DNA from 2 places in the Carnobacterium sp. 17-4 genome. Region 2 is predicted to be linked to the other one. Evidence: riboswitches for the same ligand, from Rfam matches in the RefSeq annotation. Region 2 holds a riboswitch; the other holds the start of a gene.
What was found. Region 2 has a riboswitch for thiamine pyrophosphate ahead of thiT (energy-coupled thiamine transporter ThiT). Riboswitches for the same ligand answer to the same signal wherever they lie in the genome.
Positions count from the first base shown of each region.

Region 1: another riboswitch for thiamine pyrophosphate. It lies ahead of thiM (hydroxyethylthiazole kinase); the one in region 2 lies ahead of thiT (energy-coupled thiamine transporter ThiT).

Region 1 covers NC_015391.1:15,526-25,709, reverse strand. The annotation lists gene walK (cell wall metabolism sensor histidine kinase WalK) at 1-836, opposite strand, end outside; gene yycF (response regulator YycF) at 843-1,550, opposite strand; gene CAR_RS00115 (PTS sugar transporter subunit IIA) at 1,746-2,303, opposite strand; gene CAR_RS00110 (DUF948 domain-containing protein) at 2,638-3,093, shown strand; gene CAR_RS00105 (YtxH domain-containing protein) at 3,126-3,509, shown strand; gene thiE (thiamine phosphate synthase) at 3,641-4,276, opposite strand; gene thiD (bifunctional hydroxymethylpyrimidine kinase/phosphomethylpyrimidine kinase) at 4,266-5,087, opposite strand; gene thiM (hydroxyethylthiazole kinase) at 5,084-5,830, opposite strand; TPP riboswitch at 6,012-6,110, opposite strand; TPP riboswitch at 6,167-6,265, opposite strand; gene CAR_RS00085 (alpha-amylase) at 6,416-7,876, opposite strand; gene CAR_RS00080 (DUF378 domain-containing protein) at 8,075-8,290, shown strand; gene CAR_RS00075 (ZIP family metal transporter) at 8,400-9,215, opposite strand; tRNA gene CAR_RS00070 (tRNA-Lys) at 9,393-9,465, opposite strand; gene CAR_RS00065 (adenylosuccinate synthase) at 9,618-10,184, opposite strand, start outside.
Region 2 covers NC_015391.1:978,268-988,451, forward strand. The annotation lists gene CAR_RS04785 (quaternary amine ABC transporter ATP-binding protein) at 1-1,058, opposite strand, end outside; gene CAR_RS04790 (HD domain-containing protein) at 1,508-2,173, shown strand; gene CAR_RS04795 (GNAT family N-acetyltransferase) at 2,226-2,726, shown strand; TPP riboswitch at 2,810-2,913, shown strand; gene thiT (energy-coupled thiamine transporter ThiT) at 2,988-3,551, shown strand; gene cls (cardiolipin synthase) at 3,707-5,158, shown strand; gene CAR_RS04810 (betaine/proline/choline family ABC transporter ATP-binding protein) at 5,318-6,502, shown strand; gene CAR_RS04815 (ABC transporter permease) at 6,517-7,152, shown strand; gene CAR_RS04820 (osmoprotectant ABC transporter substrate-binding protein) at 7,166-8,110, shown strand; gene CAR_RS04825 (ABC transporter permease) at 8,113-8,808, shown strand; gene CAR_RS04830 (hypothetical protein) at 8,916-9,242, opposite strand; gene CAR_RS04835 (DegV family protein) at 9,398-10,184, shown strand, end outside.

The sequences.
Region 1 (10,184 bases), 960 kb from region 2:
GCGATAACTCCATCTGTCATGTGGGTCAACACACTATTTAAACGTCTCCGTTCAGATTCTGTCGTTTCTTGGGCTTCCTCAACCTTAGTTGACAAGTCATTGATTGCCATAGATAGTATACCCAATTCATCTTTACTATAAACTTTAACTTGTCCGGAATAATCTCCATCTGCCATTTGAATCGTCTGTTGTGTCATTTCAGTAATTGGTTTTGTTATTGCCCGGGAAATAAATAGTGCCAAAATAACGGTTAATGCTATTGCTATTAAAGAAGAATTAAGAAAAATAAGCGTTATTTCGCTGATTTGTTCATAAACACTTTCAATATTTGTCGTTAACGCTATTACACCCAATATTTCATTTGATCCATCACTTGCAATAATAGGAGAAACCAACTTCCAGATTCGGTCGTTGGTCGTTTGATCTCTGTATTGACTGGTGACTGTATTTCCCAGCAGTAAAGCTTGTTGAACATCTTTATCATTTGTTTTGCTGCTAACACTATTTTGCTGAGTGCTGTCACTCGTCCCTAATAAATAATGTTGATCATCAATGATCTGAACTTCTAAAATTCCATTTCCTGAAAAGTCTTCAATCAACCGTCCAATTTCGGTACTATCTTCTGCTGTTTCATCATCAAATAAAATAGGCTGAATAGTGTTATCTAAAAAGCCTACTTGAAGTCTTTTTTCTTCTTGGAAATTAGTGACTAGCTGCGTTTCTAATTGTCTAACAAAATACGTTCCAATTAATTCTAATGCCACCAGTAATAGAATAATGAACACGAAAATTATTTTGAAATCAATAGATTGAAAAAAAGTGATCTTTTTCTTCATGAAACATTACTCCTGTTCGGGATTTCTTAAATAATAGCCAACTCCACGTCTTGTTACAAGCCAAGTTGGGTGACTAGGGTTGTCTTCTATTTTTTCTCTTAATCTTCTAACCGTTACATCGACCGTTCTTACGTCTCCAAAATAATCGTAGCCCCAAACCGTTTGTAACAAATGTTCTCTGGTCATTACTTGACCTAAATGTTTAGCCAAATAATGCAGCAATTCAAATTCGCGGTGCGTTAATTCAATTGTGGCTCCTCTTTTAGACACAATGTACGCATCTGGATGAATCGTTAAAGCACCTACTTCAATATCATTTGTTTCAATTTCTTCAACAACTGGCGTCTTAGCATTATCATGTCTTCTTAAATTTGCTTTTACACGTGCTGTCAATTCTCTATTAGAAAATGGTTTTGTGACATAGTCATCCGCACCAAGTTCTAATCCAAGTACTTTATCAATTTCCGAGTCTTTTGCTGTAACCATGATAATAGGCATATCATGATTTTTTCGGACTTCACGACAAACTTCTAACCCATCTTTTTTAGGAAGCATCAAGTCTAAAATGATAAGATCTGGCAATACTTCTTCTACTTTTTCTAAAGCTTCTTCTCCATCATATGCCGTAAACACTTCATATCCTTCTTTTGTTAAATTAAATTTAACGATATCTGAAATTGGTTTCTCATCATCAACTACTAATATTTTTTTCAAAATGAAACCTCCTTGGAATTTCTACTTTTTTATGACTGTTTTTTATATTAATGGTTTATTACTTTTCAATTAATTTGCTGTAAGAATGACAAACTATTCTACCTTTCATTATACCGAACATACGGTAAGAGTGCAAAAACAAAATCAAGAGCTATATATAGGCTCTTGATTTTGTTTAATTGATTAGCTATTTTTTTAATAGCCTTCAATAGTTAATGCAATTGTTTTTCCAGCTTGAGCTTCGACTTCATTATTTGGTTTGAATACGTAACGGTAATTTTCATTTTCTCCATTTATCACAATGACTGGTATAAACAAGCGACAACCGCGACTAAGAAGGTATTCCTGATCAAACTTTACCAACGGGTCTCCTTGTTTAACGGTCATACCTTTTTTTAAATGCGTTTCAAAACCTACTCCGTTTAAGGTTACCGTATCTAAACCAACATGTATGAGAACTTCTAATCCGTCATGTGTGCGAATTTCGAATGCATGAGATGCATCTGCGACTTGAAATAACTTTCCGCCAATAGGGGCACAAACTATACTAGAAGTCGGGATCATAGCAAAGCCTTCTCCTATCATTTTTTCAGAAAACACAAGATCTGGCACTTCTTCTATTGGTATTATACTGCCATCTGTTACAGCTACTAATGATGCCTTTTTCTTCTTTAGCAATTCGTTTTGTGCATCTTCTTTTAAAGATAAGTTCATTCCAATAAATCCTCCAATATCTAACTCTTTTTTATTCATCTATTGATTTTTCCCCATTATTTATTTTATCTTTAATTGTAACTGATTATAAATGCTTTGACCATCTTTTAAAAAAATCTATCTAAATTCAAATGTTATTTAATCTAAGAAGTAGTAAGGATTTTAGGTATGTATTATCTTTCAATACGTTAGCCCAATTTTACAATAATGCGATTTCATTTTATTTGGCTATTCCCCTTTTTAATGGTATTCTTATAGAAAATAAAAGTAAACTGATTACTTGTTGCTAAAATGAGTGGCTGTTTCCACCTATTTCTTATTAAGTTAAGCCAATTTTCAACTCTATCTTTAATGAAAGGAGCGTATAAGCTAAATGTCAATCGAATTTATCATAGCTATTGGTATCGTGGTTTTAGCCTTGGTTGCTTTAGTTATTTTTGGAATACTCATTGGTAAAAAGGTAGGGAGTTTAATGAAAGAAATTAGTTCAACTCAGACTACTGTTCAAGATCAAATAAATCATTTTACAAAAGAAAAAGATGCTATAACAACTAAAATAGACCATATGACCACTCGAGTAGATAGTATGACAAAAGATGTAGCTGTTAAACAATCTTATATTTCTGATTTTACTCAAACAACAGCTGATTTTGGAGAATCTATCAACGATTTAAAACAAAATAGCAATAAAGTCGCTTCCTATTTTCTTTCTAGTTCAAGGAGAAAAGTAACAGTTACTCCTCCTCGAATAACAAAAGTAGGAAAGACAGCCTTAAAGATGTACCAGACCAGAAAAAACAGAACAAAAAAACGTTTTTCATTTAACTAAACTAAATCATTTTAGAAAAGGGGAACTTTGTTATGGCTAATAATTTTACTAGAACTTTATTTGTAGGGGCTGCTGCTGCAGTTACTGCCTTATTACTCGCTCCTAAATCAGGAAAAGAATTACGACAAGATATCAAAACGCAAGCAAACGATTTGAAAGAACAAGCAATGGATCAAGTAAATAGTTTTGCTGATGAAGTAAAACAAAGTTACAAAGAAGTTGAAGAGGAAATCAGCTATACTGATCCTGAATTAGCTGCTACCATTGAAGATATTGAAACAGATTTAAATTTACACTCTGAACCACTTGATAATTCAGAATTTACAGGTTCTGTGGAAGTTCCTCCAACATCTGTAGTTGAAGACTTATCTAGTACTCCAGACTTATCTGTTGAAGATAGACGTGGACAATTATAGACGTAAAAAGAACTTAAAGTAAAAATTCTTAAAAACAACATTCCCGCTAATGAGCAATCATTAGCGGGAATGTTGTTTTTTTATTACTATTTAAATAATAGAGAAGCGGTAACTAGTATCCCATAAAACAATTAATTTATTTTTTTCGTTAGAAGGAGATTCTTAACCGTTTGCCCAATATCTTTACTATGACAGATAACTGAAATTACAGACACACCATCTGCTCCTGAGGAACGAACCTCACTAGCATTTTCTTCTGTAATTCCTCCTATACCAACGATTGGGAAGTTGCTACATTGTTTTCGCATAGCCTTTAAAAAATGCAATCCAGCAGGAGGTTTCGCATCTTTTTTAGATTGCGTTTTATAGATTGGTCCAATTCCCACATAATCTGCTCCACTAAGTATCGCCTGTTCCATTTCTCTAGAATTGTGTACAGAAACGCCTATTATTTTTCCTTTCGCTTGTTTACGAAATGTAGAAAGAGCTAGATCTTCTTGTCCAATATGGATACCATCAGCATCTAGTTTGAGTGCGAGTTCAACATCATCGTTGATGATAAAAGGCACTTGGTATGCTAGACACATTTTTTGGCAAGCACGGGCAAACTCTTCATAAACGCTACCTGTTAGTGCCCCTTCACCTTTTTCACGTAATTGGAAACATGTAATACCTGCTTCCAATGCTTCTTCAAGTATTTTCAAAGGATCTTTTGTGCAGTTCATTGTCCCCATAATAAAATAGACGCTCAATATATTATAATTCACTTACTTCTACCTCACAGATTCCTTGCTGACAATTATAAGCAAAGTGATTTGTTGGTCCATGTCCATGTCCATGTCCAATATGAAGAGGAGTAGCAATGGCTAAATGAATAAATTTTTTCGCCTCAATGATCGATTCCTTTATCGATAGTCCTTTTGCTATATTTGCTGTAAGTGCTGCTGAGAATGTACAGCCTGTCCCATGAGTATCTTTTGTTTGGATACGAGGGGTAGTTATCGAAAAAGAGTTCAGACGGGAATACACTCTGTCTGTTGCGTATTCTCCATCTAAATGTCCTCCTTTGATAACCACACATTCAACTCCCATTTGAAGAATCTCCTGTGCAGCTTTTTCGATATCTTCAACATTTTTAATTTGTCTACCTGTTAACAGTTCTGCCTCAGGGATATTTGGTGTGCAGATTGTTGTATAAGGAAAAAGTTTTTCTATTAACGTTTTTACTGCTACATCCTGTAAAAGACTTGCTCCACCTTTTGCGATCATTACAGGATCAACGATCAACGGAATATTTTGTTGTTGTATAATTTTAGCTACAACTTCAATAATTTCAGTTGAAAACAACATACCGGTTTTAATGGCTTTTATAGAGAAATCATCCAGCACAGTTTGTAATTGTTGCTGTACAAAACTTGATGGTACTTCAAAAATACCGTGGACTCCTAGTGTATTTTGGTCAGTTAATGCTGTAATAACTGTTGTCCCAAATACACCAAGTTCTTGAAATGTTTTTAAATCTGCTTGAATTCCAGCACCACCACCTGAATCTGATCCAGCAACTGTTAATGCAATCATCTCTCAACCTCCGCTAACTCTTGTAATCTGTTCATAAATTGCAAGGCAAAATCCCCTACTTTATTTGTACTTTGTTCAGCAGCTTGTTTGTAGTCTTTTAGCGTTGTTACTAAATTCTGCAGTTGATTTGTTGCACCTCCACTAGCAAGAGACGCTGCACAGATAGCACTTAATAAACACCCTGTACCTGTAATATGTGTTGCTATTTCTTTGCCTCCTGAAACGTATAATCCCTCATGTCCATTTGTTATAAAATCTGATTTACCTGTTACAATAACCAAACACCTATATTGCAAAGCAATTCGTTTTGCTACTAGAGCAATATCTATTTCACCTGTGCCACTATCTACACCTTTTGATTGCCAAACCTCTCCCGCAATTGCTGCTAATTCTCCTGCATTACACCGAATCAAATTAAATTGAATATTCTTTAAAAGTAGCTGAACCAATTGTTTTCGATAACTTGTAGAACCAACGCCTACAGGATCCAACACAATAGGAATGGATAATTCATTGGCTTTTCCCCCAGCTAGCAACATAGCTTCTGCTGTACGGTCATTCACAGTACCAATATTAATAAGTAAAGCTTGAGCAATCGACACTATTTCAGTTACCTCGTTCACTTCATCAGCCATAATAGGTGAAGCACCGACTGCAAGTAAACCATTCGCCGTAAAATTAGCGACCACATAGTTTGTCATGCAATGCACTAAAGGAGCTGTCTTTTTTATTTGTGATAACATTTTTCATTCCTCTTTCTCTTGTTCTTTGTCTACCATCTGAATAATTGAATTCTTAATTTTATTTAGTCCTAACATTCTGTTTGTCATTTCATTTCAACAAAATATGACTCTCAGACCTCCTTTATTTTGGATGTACGCAAAAAGGCCTCTACAAAAATTGTAGAGACTAAAAAAGTGTATAAGAAAACCACTAATCGCTCCCTACGTCAGTATTAACTAACAGGTTCTAAGGGTCAGGTTTTAACCTTCTCAACACACGTGTGTCCCCCCGCAATTAAAAGTTTTACAAAAGAAAAGCTCCCCATAAAAATGGAGAGCTAGTACGTATAATTTAATACATATGTACATAGTGCTCCCTACGTCAGTGTTAACTAACAGGTTCTAAGGGTCAGGTTTTAACCTTCTCAACACACATGTGTCCCCCTGCAAAACATTTAATTACTTATAAGCTTACTATAGACAAACTACTTAATCAATCCTCTTAAGTAATCAGAAAATAAGAATACAAAAAGCTTAACTAATGAATAGACTGAAACGCTCTATTCATTAGTTAAGCAACAGCTAGATCTTTTTCTTTTGGTTCAATTATTCTTTTCTATTAACCCATACAGATATGGATCCAGCTTCTACAAGAAAATGACCATTTCCTTCTTCATCAATAGTTACTGTCTCCGCACAATTGCCTAAATAATCTTCATAAACAAATCCCACTTTTTCTTTTCCTACAAACATATCTTTATAACCAGCATCACTATTTGAAATGACTATAGAACATCCTATGGGGTACTCTTCATTTCCTGAACGCGTCCAACCAATGCAATTATGATGGTCAAAATAATCCGTTTGCTCTCCATATGCATAGTGTTTTTTTACATAAAGTAATTTATCAATCACTTCACGATGCGGCTCAATAGGATTTTCTCCCTTTATACCATAGTAATCACCATAAAAGAGTACAGGATATCCTTCTTTCCTTAATAAGATGACTCCATAAGCTATAGGTTTAAACCAAGGTTCAACAAATGATTCAAGTGATTGATTTGGCTGTGAATCATGATTGTCTACAAATGTTACAGCTTGCATTGGATTGTTTTTAATTAATGTTTGATCAAATAAATGTGTTAAATCAAAGTTTTGACCCATTTTCGAAGCTTTTTCTAATTGATGGTGTAATCCTACATCAAATAAATCCAACTTGTAATCTTGACTATCTAAATAACTATTCAAATTTGTATAATTTTGGTCCCAATATTCTCCTACTATAAAAAACTGTCTGCCAAAGTTAGCTTCTATACTTTCACGAAGTTCATAAATAAATTTCTCATTTATATGTTTAACAGCATCTAACCTAAATCCATCCACTCCAGTTTCTTCAATAAACCAGTTAGCCCATTTTTTTGTTTCTTCAACGACTTCAGGATGACTATAATCAATATCAGCAAACATCAAGTAATCGTAGTTTCCGTATTCATTATCTACCGTCTCATCATCTGCCCAACCTTTATGTTGACCTTCAATACGGTAAATAGCTTTTTTTTCATTTTCTTGATTGTAATCTGTTCCAGAAAAATGATACCAGTGCCAGTGAAAATCAGAATACTTTCCTTTTCTGCCTGGGAACGTAAACTCTGTCCATCCTTCAATTTCATAAGCTTCACTAATCTTTTGATTACGATCATCCGGGTTCACTTCAACTGCTTTAAATCGTTCAGTTCCATCTGCACCTGCTTTATGATTTAAAACGATATCTGCATAGACTTGTATCTCGTATTTATGTAATTCTTCAATAGCTGCAATTAGTTCTTCCTTGGTGCCATATTTAGTACGTACAGTGCCTTTTTGATCAAATTCCCCTAAATCATACAAATCATAAATACCATATCCGTTATCATTTTTATCCATACCTTTAAAGCAAGGTGGGATCCATACACTTGTTACACCTATTTCATGTAGGTGTTTTGCATCTTCTTTTAACCGTTTCCAATGTTTCCCATCATTTTCTACGTACCATTCGAAATACTGCATCATCAGTCCATTTTTATACATGGTCTTCATCCTTTCGATCACTAATCCGTTATTTACCCACTTATTTAATCTCTTGCCTTTTCAAAATTATACTTTAGTAATTTTACCATTTTTCCATCAAAAAGAATAATAACAAGAATTTCTTTTTCAAGTCACATTAATCGACAATTAATTCTAAACCAAGTATAGTTACTTTATCAAATAAAGGAGGTTATCTAGATGAAAGCATTGGATAGTATTGCGTTAGCACTACTAATTGTTGGCGGTTTAAACTGGCTATTGGTTGGACTATTTGAATTTGATCTCGTTGCTACAATTTTTGGCGGACAAACATCATTGTTATCTAAAATTGTTTATATCATCGTTGGTTTATGTGCATTGTATTCCTTAAAATTCTTCCCTTTATTAACTTCAAACCACAAAGATAGACACTAAAATTATTTATAAAAACTAAATATCGTATAAAAAAAAGGGACTCAACATTAACTTGTTGAGTCCCTTTTCTATTTTAATTGGTCAACTAAGTAAACAGATTTTACATTTTCTACCCAAGAGCTACATCTAAAATCATCATGATTGTAAAACCAATCATCAACCACATTGATGCTAAATCTTTATTGCCATTTTCTTGGGAACCAGGTATAACTTCCTCTGCAACAACAAAAATCATAGCTCCAGCAGCAAAGCTTAGTGCATATGGAAGTAACGGTTCCATGACTGTAACAGCTAATACACCTAGAATAGCTGCCAGTGGTTCTACAGCTCCGGAAAGTTGTCCATAGTAAAAACTTTTGGCTCTGGACATACCATCACGTCTTAATGGCATAGAAACAGCTGTTCCTTCTGGAAAATTTTGAATACCCATACCAATAGCTAAAGCAACTGCACCTGCGATAGAAGCTTCGGGATTACCTGCTGCAACTGAACCAAATGCGACCCCTACTGCTAATCCTTCTGGTATATTGTGCATTGTAATGGCTAAAACTAATAAAGTACTTCGTTTTCTCTTTTGAGGATTAACCCCTTCAGCTTCTGATGGAGGCATATTTGGGTTTAAATGGGGCAATAAATTATCCGCACTCCATAAAAAGAGGCCTCCTAACATAAAACCAATAGCTGCAGGCACCCATGCCGGAAGTGGACCACTTTCAGCCATGGAAATAGCAGGTGATAAAAGTGACCAAAAACTTGCTGCAATCATTACTCCTCCAGCAAAACCTAGCATGCCATCCATTAACTTTTGATTCACATTTTTAGTAGAAAATACTAAAGCAGCTCCTAACGCTGTCATTCCCCATGTAAAAAGCGATGCAATTATCGTTTGTACTATAGGACTTAAAGAACTAAAAAACTCAACCACTTACTTCACTCCTTATATATAATCCTAACTATTTATTCTTATTCAGTATAAATCTCTTTTCATTTTTCTACAAATAGTTCAACGCAGATATATTTAGAAAATAAAAAAGAGACGCAATAAACGTTTTCGAAATGCTTTCGCACCAACGTTTATTCGTCTCGTGGGTTTGGCACCCAATGGGATGTGGGGGATTCGAACCCTCGACCCGCTGATTAAGAGTCAGCTGCTCTACCAACTGAGCTAACAACCCATTTTTTACCTTTTTTCTTACAAAATATAGTTTAACACATTTTATTGTTTTTATGTAAAAAAAATAGCCGAAAAAGATCCTTTTTCTAACTTTTATTAAATAAAAAAGATTAACCAAACAAAAAAGCTTTTGCTTGGTTAATCTATAATTTATTATACTTGTGCCCAAACACTTTCTAAGATGTTTGTTTGGTCGCGGTCAGGTCCAACTGAGAACGTTGAAATACGAACACCTACTAATTCAGAAATACGATGTACATAATTTCTTGCATTTTCAGGAAGCTCTGCTAAAGTACGACATTTGGTAATATCTTCACTCCAACCTGGTAATTCTTCGTAGATTGGCGTACATTCAGCTAACTCTTTTAAACTTGCTGGATAATGTAAAATTTCTTCTCCATTGCGTTCATAAGCTGTACAGATCTTAACCGTCTCTAAACCACTTAAAACATCAATTGAGTTTAAAGAAAGATTAGTGATTCCAGATACTCGTTTTGAATGACGCATCACTACAGTATCAAACCAACCAATACGACGTGGACGTCCAGTAGTTGTACCATATTCACGACCAACATCACGGATACGTTGTCCTACTTCGTCAAATAATTCTGTTGGGAACGGACCGTCTCCAACACGTGAAGTGTAGGCTTTACATACGCCAACTACTTTATCAATTTTTGAAGGACCAACACCACTACCGATAGTTACTCCACCAGCTAC
Region 2 (10,184 bases):
ATGGAAGTTGTTCTAGTAACAGTTGGGATGTCTTTTTTCAGGATGTTTTCAATTGTTGTAATATTATTCTTACGAGCATCTGAAGCATCTTCTGCCGTGATATAACCTAGAAGGTTACGTTGGCTATCTACTACTAGGATGCTGGATATTCCCTCACTACGCATTTGCTCAAGTGCAAAACGCGGACCATGATTTTTTATATTCAATGTTTCAGGACGTTGCATAATATTTTCAGCTGTTAATACTTTAGAACGATCAACGTCTTCAACAAATTTTTCAACGTAATCATTAGCTGGGTTAGTTAATATTTCTTCAGGAGAACCGATTTGTACGATTGATCCATCTTTCATTAAGGCAATTTTATCACCGATTCTTAAAGCTTCGTTTAGATCATGAGTAATAAAAATAATCGTCTTTTTCACTTTAGATTGAAGTTCGATTAATTCATCTTGCATTTCACGACGAATCAATGGGTCTAATGCTGAGAAAGCTTCGTCCATTAATAAGATTTCAGGATCATTCGCTAAAGCACGTGCTAATCCTACACGTTGTTGCATTCCGCCAGATAGTTGATTAGGGTATTGATCTTTATATTCACCTAAACCTGCATTATCTAGAGCTTTTTGAGCTTTTTGCTGTCTTTCAGCTTTGTCAACACCTTGGATTTCTAGGCCATACTCTGTATTTTCTAGAATTGTCCGGTGAGGAAAGAGACCAAAGTTTTGGAAAACCATACTTAGTTTTTCTCTTCTGACTTGACGTAAAGCTTTTTTATCCATTTTAGAGAGATTCTCATCATCTATATAGATATCTCCTTTTGTAGGATCGATTAAACGATTAAACATTCGAACAAGAGTTGATTTTCCACTACCAGATAATCCCATAATAACAAAAATTTCACCTTCTTCAACAGTGAAACTAACGTTATTAACCCCAACAGTGGCCCCCGTTTCTTTTAAAATTTCTTGCTTAGATTTTTGTTCTTTCAACATTTCTAAGGCTTGTGTTGTTTTTTTACCAAAAACTTTCGATACATTTTCAACAGTTATTTTTGACAAAATAACATCTCCTTTCCCTTTTTAGGTATGAATCTCAAACTAATAAATCAAAATTGATGTAAAAGAGGATCCAAACATAAATTGACTAGCTAACCACTGTCCATAGTAGTTTTATCTAAAACCCCTTTTACAAAAAAACAACGACAACTATTCATAAAAAAAATAGTTTCAAATGGAACACAATGAGTAGTGTAACATGAATGAAAACAAATGAAAAACCAAAGCATTTTCAAAAATAAGCTTTAGTGCCTTTGTTTTGCCTATATAACAGACCTTAGAGCATGAATAAAAAAAATGAAAAAACTTTTTTTTTGGCTATTTTTTGTTCGTTTATTTGAAAAAAGTCCGATAAAGAATAACATTACAATGGACATATAACTTGTGATTTTTAAGTGAGATTGATAAACTTATTTTAAGTACTTTGATGACCCAAAAGAGGTGGACGATGGATGTTAACGCAATTGCAAAAAAACATAATAAATGAGACAGAAGAATATGTCTACCAACTTTTAAAAGATGATGCTAGCGGTCATGATTGGTGGCATATTGACCGTGTTCGAAATCTAACTAAAAGTATAGCGCAAAAGGAAAAAGGAAATATTGATCTTTTTGTTTGTGAAATGGCAGCTCTCTTACATGACGTAGCAGACGGCAAGTTAAATAAGACAGAAGCTGAAGGAGAAAATAAGGTTAGAGTATGGCTTTCTAGATTTTCACTAATCGAACCAGAAATCGAACAGATAATGGGAATTATTCTTCATATGTCTTATAAGGGCGGAACAAATAAAGTGGTACTATCTTCTATAGAAGGACAAATTGTTCAAGACGCAGATCGATTGGATGCATTGGGCGCAATTGGAATTGCACGAACTATGGCTTACTCGGGCTCAAAAAATCGCTTAATCCATGATCCAGCGAAAAAACCACGAAATCAGCTTACAATTGAAGACTATCGTTCTGGAGAAGATACAGCAATTATGCATTTTTATGAAAAATTATTAAAATTAAAAAATAAGATGAATACGAGTATTGGAAAAGAAATGGCTAAAAAAAGACATGCTTACATGGAAGCATACTTAGAAGAGTTTTACGCTGAGTGGGATGGTAAAAAATAAGCTATACGTTGAAAATCAATGGGATTTGAAATAAAAGTATAGGAGGTTTGTTATGGGTGATATGAAAAGTCTAATTTTAAGAGAAGCAACGGTAAGCGATAATTTTATAATAGAAGACTATACAATAGAAGAAACACCATATACAGTGAAACCTATGGATGGTATGACAGAAAGTTTACATGAAAGTGAAAAACATCCGATTCTAGTGTTAGAAGGGAATAAAATGGTGGCTTTTTTTATCCTTCAAACTGGAGACACTATTCTAAATTACGTTTCAAATCCTCATGCGATTTTATTAAAAGCCCATTCGGTTGATAAGCAGTATCTAAAACAAGGATATGGAAAAGCTTCATTAGAAAAACTACCTAGGTTTATTAACGAACATTTTCCTTCTATTACTGAAATTATTTTGTTGATTGATTACGATAACATTAGTGGACAAATGATGTATATAAAATCTGGATTTAAAGATACTAGAAATAAAGTGAAAGAGTTGGATGGCTATAAATTTGTTTACTCAAAAAAACTGACAAATGAAATGAGTTCGAATTAGGGTAAAAGATCTTATAAATGCTTCATTGACAACTCCTAACAATCATCGTAAAATAGATATTGTAAGAAAAAATTAAATGAACAACCATCACAAAGGGGTGCTGTAAAAAGCTGAGACTGAATCAAGTGATTCTAACCCTTGGAACCTGTTCGTTAGTACGAGCGTAGGGATTGTGACGGGGACGAAATGTTATTTATAATGATAATTCGAGCTCCTCCTTTGATGTGTGGCACTGTTCAGCACAATAGGAGGAGTTTTTTTTTGAGAAATGATCGATTACGAGTTTGGATAGAAGGTACAATATTTGCGGCTTTAGCGATTGTATTGTCCCTGATTCCAACAAATATTGGGACAGGTTTTACTATTTCTTTAGGTATGATTCCATTGACCTTGTTTGCATTTAGACGTGGTTTTGCGGCAGGAACTGCAGCAGGTTTTCTTTGGGGGATACTTCATTTTTTAATAGGAAATGCTAGCATCTTACATCCATTACAAGGATTTATAGAATATTTTGTTGCTTTTGCATTTGTTGGTTTTGCGGGTGTAGTTAGGAAACCTTTACAACTTGCTTTTAAAGAAAATAATCAATTCAAGCAATATCAATTTATTTTAATTGGAACGATTATTGGTACAGTGGCCCGTTTCTTTTGGCACTTTATTGCAGGTTATTATTTCTGGGGAAGCTATGCTCCAAAAGGTATGAATCCCATTTGGTACTCGTTTATTGCGAATGGTGGTAGTGCTTTAGCAACGGGAATAGCTACTAGTGTAGTATTATTCATCATGGCCAAAACGACGCCAACTTTATTTTTACCAAAAAAATAAAGGTTGCTTTACTTTAGTAAGTCTATAGATAAAGAGAGTGGATAATTATTCCAGTCTCTTTTTTTTGATATTTTTTTATACAGATAGTTTCTAGTAGCTAAAAGAAAACGGAAGTAGTAAGATTAGACAATAATAAGGTGGAGAGGAATAATTGAATGAACATTATAATATACATAATTTTAGGGCTCTACTTTCTAAATGTTTTACTTTCTATCATAACAGTATTTCGTGAAAAACGTGATATTGCAGCTACTTGGGCTTGGTTACTTGTGCTTATTCTTTTACCAGGTATAGGTTTTATTTTTTATTTATTTATCGGGAAAAAATTGACCCGTGAAAAAATATTTGATATTAATTCGCAAGAAAATATAGGGATGCCAGAGCTTGTGCAAGCCCAGAAAGAAATGCTAGCTGATGATGAAGAATTATTATCTGGAAAACAAGCTACTGAAAATGCAAAAGAAATGGCTAGTTTGTTTTTAGAAAGTGATGAATCTATTTTAACAAAAGGAAACAAGATTGAGTTATTTACTGATGGAGCAAAAAAATTTGATTCATTAATTGAAGATATTTCTAAAGCAGAACACCATATTCATATGGTTTATTACATTATTCATAATGATAAAATTGGAAAACGAGTTCTTGAAGCATTAGAAGAACGCGCAGCTGCAGGAGTAGAAGTTCTTGTCATCTATGATGCATTAGGATCTAGATCTTTAAGACCCAAATTTTTTAAAAACTTGAAAAAATTAGGTGGAAAAGCTGAACCATTTTTTGGATCTAAGCTACCAATTATTAATCTACGGTTTAACTATCGGAATCACCGTAAAATTGTAATAATTGACGGAAAAATTGGTTATACCGGTGGTTTCAATGTAGGTGACGAATACTTAGGCGAATATAAGAAATTTGGCTACTGGAGAGATACTCACTTGAAGATCCAAGGAAATGCAGTGTTAGCTTTACAAACTCGCTTTTTGATGGACTGGAATGCAGCTGTTTCAAAACATAAATTGGAATACGAAGAAAATTATTTTCCATTGATTGATAAAAAAGGACACACAAATGTTCAAGTGGTATCTAGTGGTCCTGATTCAGATCTTGAACAAATAAAAAAAGGCTACATCAAGATGATTAGTATGGCTAAAGAGTCAGTTTTCATACAAACACCGTATTTTGTTCCAGATGATTCAGTGTTAGAATCTATCCAAATTGCCGTTATGTCTGGGATTGACGTAAAAATTATGATACCGAATAAACCAGATCATCCCTTTATCTATCGTGCAACAATGTACTACGCAGAAGAGATGGTGGATGCTGGAGCAGAAGTGTACATCTATGATAATGGGTTTCTGCATGCAAAAACTGTTGTTGTTGATGGAGATATTTGTTCAATTGGTACAGCCAATTTTGATATCCGAAGCTTTAAATTAAATTTTGAAGTGAATGTCTTTATTTACGATGATAAAATTGCAAAGCAACAGCAACAATTGTTCTACGATGATATGAAAAAAAGTTATTTGTTAACTAAAGAAATCTTAGACAATCAATCTAAATGGTTAAAATTCAAACAAATTTTTTCACGGTTATTTTCTCCAATTTTATAAGCAATGAAAGAACAAGGTTGAAACAAGTTTTTTGTTTCAACCTTGTTCTTTTATGAGAGGGTTTTAATTAGAAGGCATCAAATTTGATAAGGTGAAGCTTCTTTGAGATAATAAATGGGAGTATGGTAAAAAAACGAAACTATATAAGAGGTGAATGTAGTGATAGAATTTAAAAATGTTTCCAAAGTCTACAAAGGTGGGAAAAAAGCTGTTGACAATATTAACCTCACATTTAATGATGGAGAGTTTATTGTATTTATTGGTACGAGTGGAAGTGGGAAAACAACTTCTATGCGTATGATCAATCGCATGATTGAACCAACATCAGGTCAGATTTTAATTAACGGGGAAGATATTATGAAGAAAGATCCTGTTCAGTTAAGACGTAAAATTGGCTATGTTATCCAACAAATTGGCTTAATGCCACATATGACTATATATGACAATATCGTAATGGTTCCTAAATTATTAAAATGGTCCGAAGATAAGCAGAGAGAATCTGCAGAACGATTGTTGGAGAAGGTAGATTTACCAAAAGAATTTTTGTCACGTTACCCAGCTGAACTTTCTGGTGGACAACAACAAAGAATTGGAGTTATTCGTGCTTTAGCTGCTGATCAAGATGTGATATTGATGGACGAACCATTTGGGGCATTAGACCCTATTACTAGAGATGCCTTACAAGAATTAGTTAAAGAGTTGCAAGTGGAATTGGGAAAAACTTTTATTTTTGTTACTCATGATATGGATGAAGCTTTAAAATTAGCTGATCGCATTGTTATCATGCAAAAAGGACGTGTAGTGCAATTTGATACGCCAGACAATATATTAGCTGAACCGGCTAATCAATTTGTTGAAGACTTTATCGGTGAAGACCGCTTAATTCAAGCTAGACCAAATATTCAAACAGTAGATCAAGTTATGATAAAAAATCCGATTTCAGTAACTCCTGGAAAATCTATTTCAGAAGCTATACGTTTAATGAGAGACAAACGTGTGGATTCGTTATTTGTTACGGATGATTCAGGTGTGTTAAAAGGGTATGTAGATATCGAGAAAATTGACCGTAACCGCAAACGTGCTACAAGTGTTGGAGATATTATGATAGACAAAGTTTATTTTGTTCGAGAAGGTACACTTTTAAGAGACACTGTTCAAAGAATTCTAAAGCGTGGCTTTAAAAATATTCCAGTTGTGGATAATAAAGGCCGTTTAATTGGTCTTGTTACTCGTGCTTCGTTAGTAGATGTGGTCTACGATACAATATGGGGTGAAGAACAAGAAGAAGAGCTGACATCCAGCAGTGTTTTTGAAACAACCATTCCTAAAGAAAGTAATGAATAGAGGAGGAAAAGACTATGGCTGAATTTTTTGCAACAAATGGCTCTGATTTACTCCTGAAAACATGGGAACATTTTTATATCTCAGCAATTGCATTGGCATTAGGTGTTATTGTAGCTGTCCCTTTGGGAGTTTTATTAACACGATTTGAGAAAAGTGCTAAATTTATTATTGGTTTAGCTACTATTTTACAAACAGTTCCTTCATTAGCGTTACTAGCTTTAATGATTCCTTTATTTGGAATTGGCAAGGTCCCTGCGATTGTGGCATTATTTATCTATTCTTTGTTGCCTATTTTGAGAAATACTTATATAGGAATGAATGGAGTAGATGTTAACTTAAGAGATGCAGGAAAAGGAATGGGAATGACAAGCGTACAATTGATTCGTAATGTGGAGTTGCCTCAGGCTGCACCAGTTATTATGGCGGGAATTCGATTGTCCGGTGTTTACGTTATATCATGGGCTGCTTTAGCTTCATACATTGGAGCAGGTGGATTAGGTGATTTTATCTTTAACGGATTAAATCTTTTTATTCCTAGTTTGATTATTGGTGGGACTATACCTGTGACTATTCTTGCATTGTTAACAGATTATGCACTAGGAAAACTAGAGAAAAAAGTAACGCCTAGAGTTATACAAGGTATTGAATAGGAGGGCTTCAACTATGAAGAAAATTCAAAAAATTGCTGCCCTTTTTTTAGCAGCACTATTATTAAGCAGTTGTTCGTTGCCTGGTCTAGGCAGCGGGTTTAATGAAGAAGGTATCACCATCACAGGTGGTTCAACTACAGAGCAACAAATTGTTGGCTATATTGTTGAAGGCATGGTTGAGCATTACATTGATATAGATGCTCAAATTGTTAATAATCTGGGTTCATCTTCTCTAAATCATCAAGCATTGATTGGTGGAGATGCGAACGTTGCGGCAATAAAATATACTGGAACTTCGTTAACGGGTGAGTTAGGGCAAGATCCGATTACGGATCCTGAGGTAGCCTTGGATTTAGTTGTAGAGGGATTTGCAGCTGAGTTTGATCAAAAATGGTTTCCAACATATGGATTTGCTAATACGTATGCCTTTATGGTGACACAAGAACTGGCAGATCAATATGACTTAGTTACGATTAGTGATTTAGAGGACATTGCTGGCGAACTTAATGCAGGAGTGGATACCTCTTGGATCCAACGTGTAGGAGATGGTTATGATGCGTTTCTAGACACTTATGGTTTTGATTTTAACCGTGTATATCCTATGCAAATCGGTTTAGTTTATAATGCATTACAAGCTGGTGAAATGGATGTTGTACTGGGCTATTCGACAGATGGTCGTATTAAAAGTTATGACTTAGTGGTATTGGAAGATGACAAACGACTATTCCCACCGTATGACGCAAGTCCGGTTGCAACTTTTGAAGTTTTAGAAGCTTATCCTGAATTGAATGAAGTATTAACGAAGTTGAAAAATACAATATCGGATGAAAAAATGCAAGAATTAAACTATATTTCAGACAATAATTTAATTGAACCTAAAGTTGTAGCAGATAATTTCTTGAAAGAAAATAATTACTTTGAATCAGTTGAAGTAAACGAAGAAGGAGACGAACAGTAATGATGGCAGACATGAATTTATGGGAACAATTACTTTATTACTTCTCAGAAAATGGCCTTTACATTTGGAGTCAATTTTTTCGTCACTTCTTAATTTCAATTTATGGGGTGTTATTTGCAGCAATTGTAGGGATCCCTCTTGGTTTTTGGATTTCCCGACATGGAAAGTTAGCTGATTGGGTTATAGGAGCCGCTAATGTGATCCAAACGATTCCTTCTTTAGCTATGTTGTCTATTTTAATGTTAGGATTGGGACTAGGTGTGAATACCGTTGTTTCTACAGTATTTTTGTACTCTCTATTGCCGATTATTAAAAATACTTACGCTGGAGTTCAAAGCGTAGACAAAAATATTTTAGATTCTGGTAAAGGAATGGGCATGACAAGATGGCAACTGACTTATATGATTGAACTTCCATTGGCTTTATCGATTATTATGGCAGGAATTCGTAATGCTATGGTAGTGGGTATTGGAGTAACTGCAATCGGAACCTTTATAGGAGCCGGTGGTTTAGGGGATATCATCACTAGAGGAGTAAACGTGACCGATGGTGGAGCCATTATCCTTGCGGGTGCTATTCCTACTGCTTTTATGGCAATCATTAGTGACTTACTCTTAGGGTGGATTGAGAAGAAATTAGATCCAACAAAAGGAAAAAATTATTATCGTAATAATCAAACATGGATAAAATCAATTTAAAATAAAAAGCTCTCCTTTTGAGCGAATTAGATAGCTGTATATCTAATCGTTATTGGGAGAGCTTTTTAGTATTATTCTAATAGTGAAAAAAGTAAGTATAAATCATTTTAAGGTAAACGGATATGTCTTATATCACTTGGATGAATAAGATAAGTCATATGAAGAAGAGTATTTTCTAAAATGATTTGTGGTCTTTTAAAAGGCGTGTATCTAATAAAACCAGTAACTTCAGTTAGGCTAGATTGATTTTTTAGTTGGTTGATTTGTAAAATTATTTTTTTCTTTTTAGTAAAAGCTTGATTTAAGAAAAGAATGATTTGTGCTTCAGGCATTTGAGGGAAAAATTCTAGTTCACTAGTCGTAGTAGGCAAAAAGAATTTTTTTTGTAGAAAGGCAAAGGGATGAACTGGTTCTTCTAAAGTATTTTTTTTCATCTTTATTCCTCCGAACGTTTGTTTGATAATTTTATTATACGAACAAACGTTCAACAAAGCAAGCTGTTTAATTATTTTTTTAAAGTTTCTATTTTTCTGAAAAAATGGCATAATGAAACAAGTATGTATAGAGTTCTGAAAAAGGGGTTTTAACAATGGATTATAAAATTATTGCAGATTCATGCTGCGATTTGCCATTAGATTTTATAAAAAATAATGATATTGAAATTATAAATTTAATGATTAATATGGATGGAAAAGATTATCTAGATGATATGGGAGAAACTTTTGACCGTGATGCCTTCTTTGAAGCTTTAAAGAATGGCGCAATGGCAACTAGTTCTCAAGTTAATATTGGAACATTTTTAGAAGTATTTAAAAAATATGTTGAAAAAGGACAACCTGTTCTATTTTTAGGACTGTCTTCTGCATTAAGTGGTTCTTACAATAATGCTGTAACAGCTGTAGAGATGTTGAAAGAAGAATATGACCAAGTAAATATAACGATTGTAGACTCTAAAGCTGCTTGCCTTGGAGAAGGTCTTTTAGTATTTGAGGCGGTAAATCGAAAAAAAGAAGGCAAATCATTAGAAGAAGTAGTGAATTGGTTAGAAGAATATAAAATGAAACTTCATTCATGGGTAACTGTTGATGATATCAGACATCTTGAACGTAGCGGGAGAATATCTTCCGTTTCTGCAACACTTGGAAGTGTTCTAAATGTTAAACCGATTATCGTAATGAATGAAAAAGGTGGTTTAGTGCCCTCTGCTAAAGTACGTGGAAGAAAGAAATCATTACACTATTTAATTAATAAAACAGTTGAGGGTATGATAGATCCCGAAAATCAAACGGTTTTTATTGGTCATGTCGGTGTTCCCGAAGAGGCTGAATGGATCAAAAAAGAAATCGAATCAAAAATTAAGGTGAAAGATATACAAG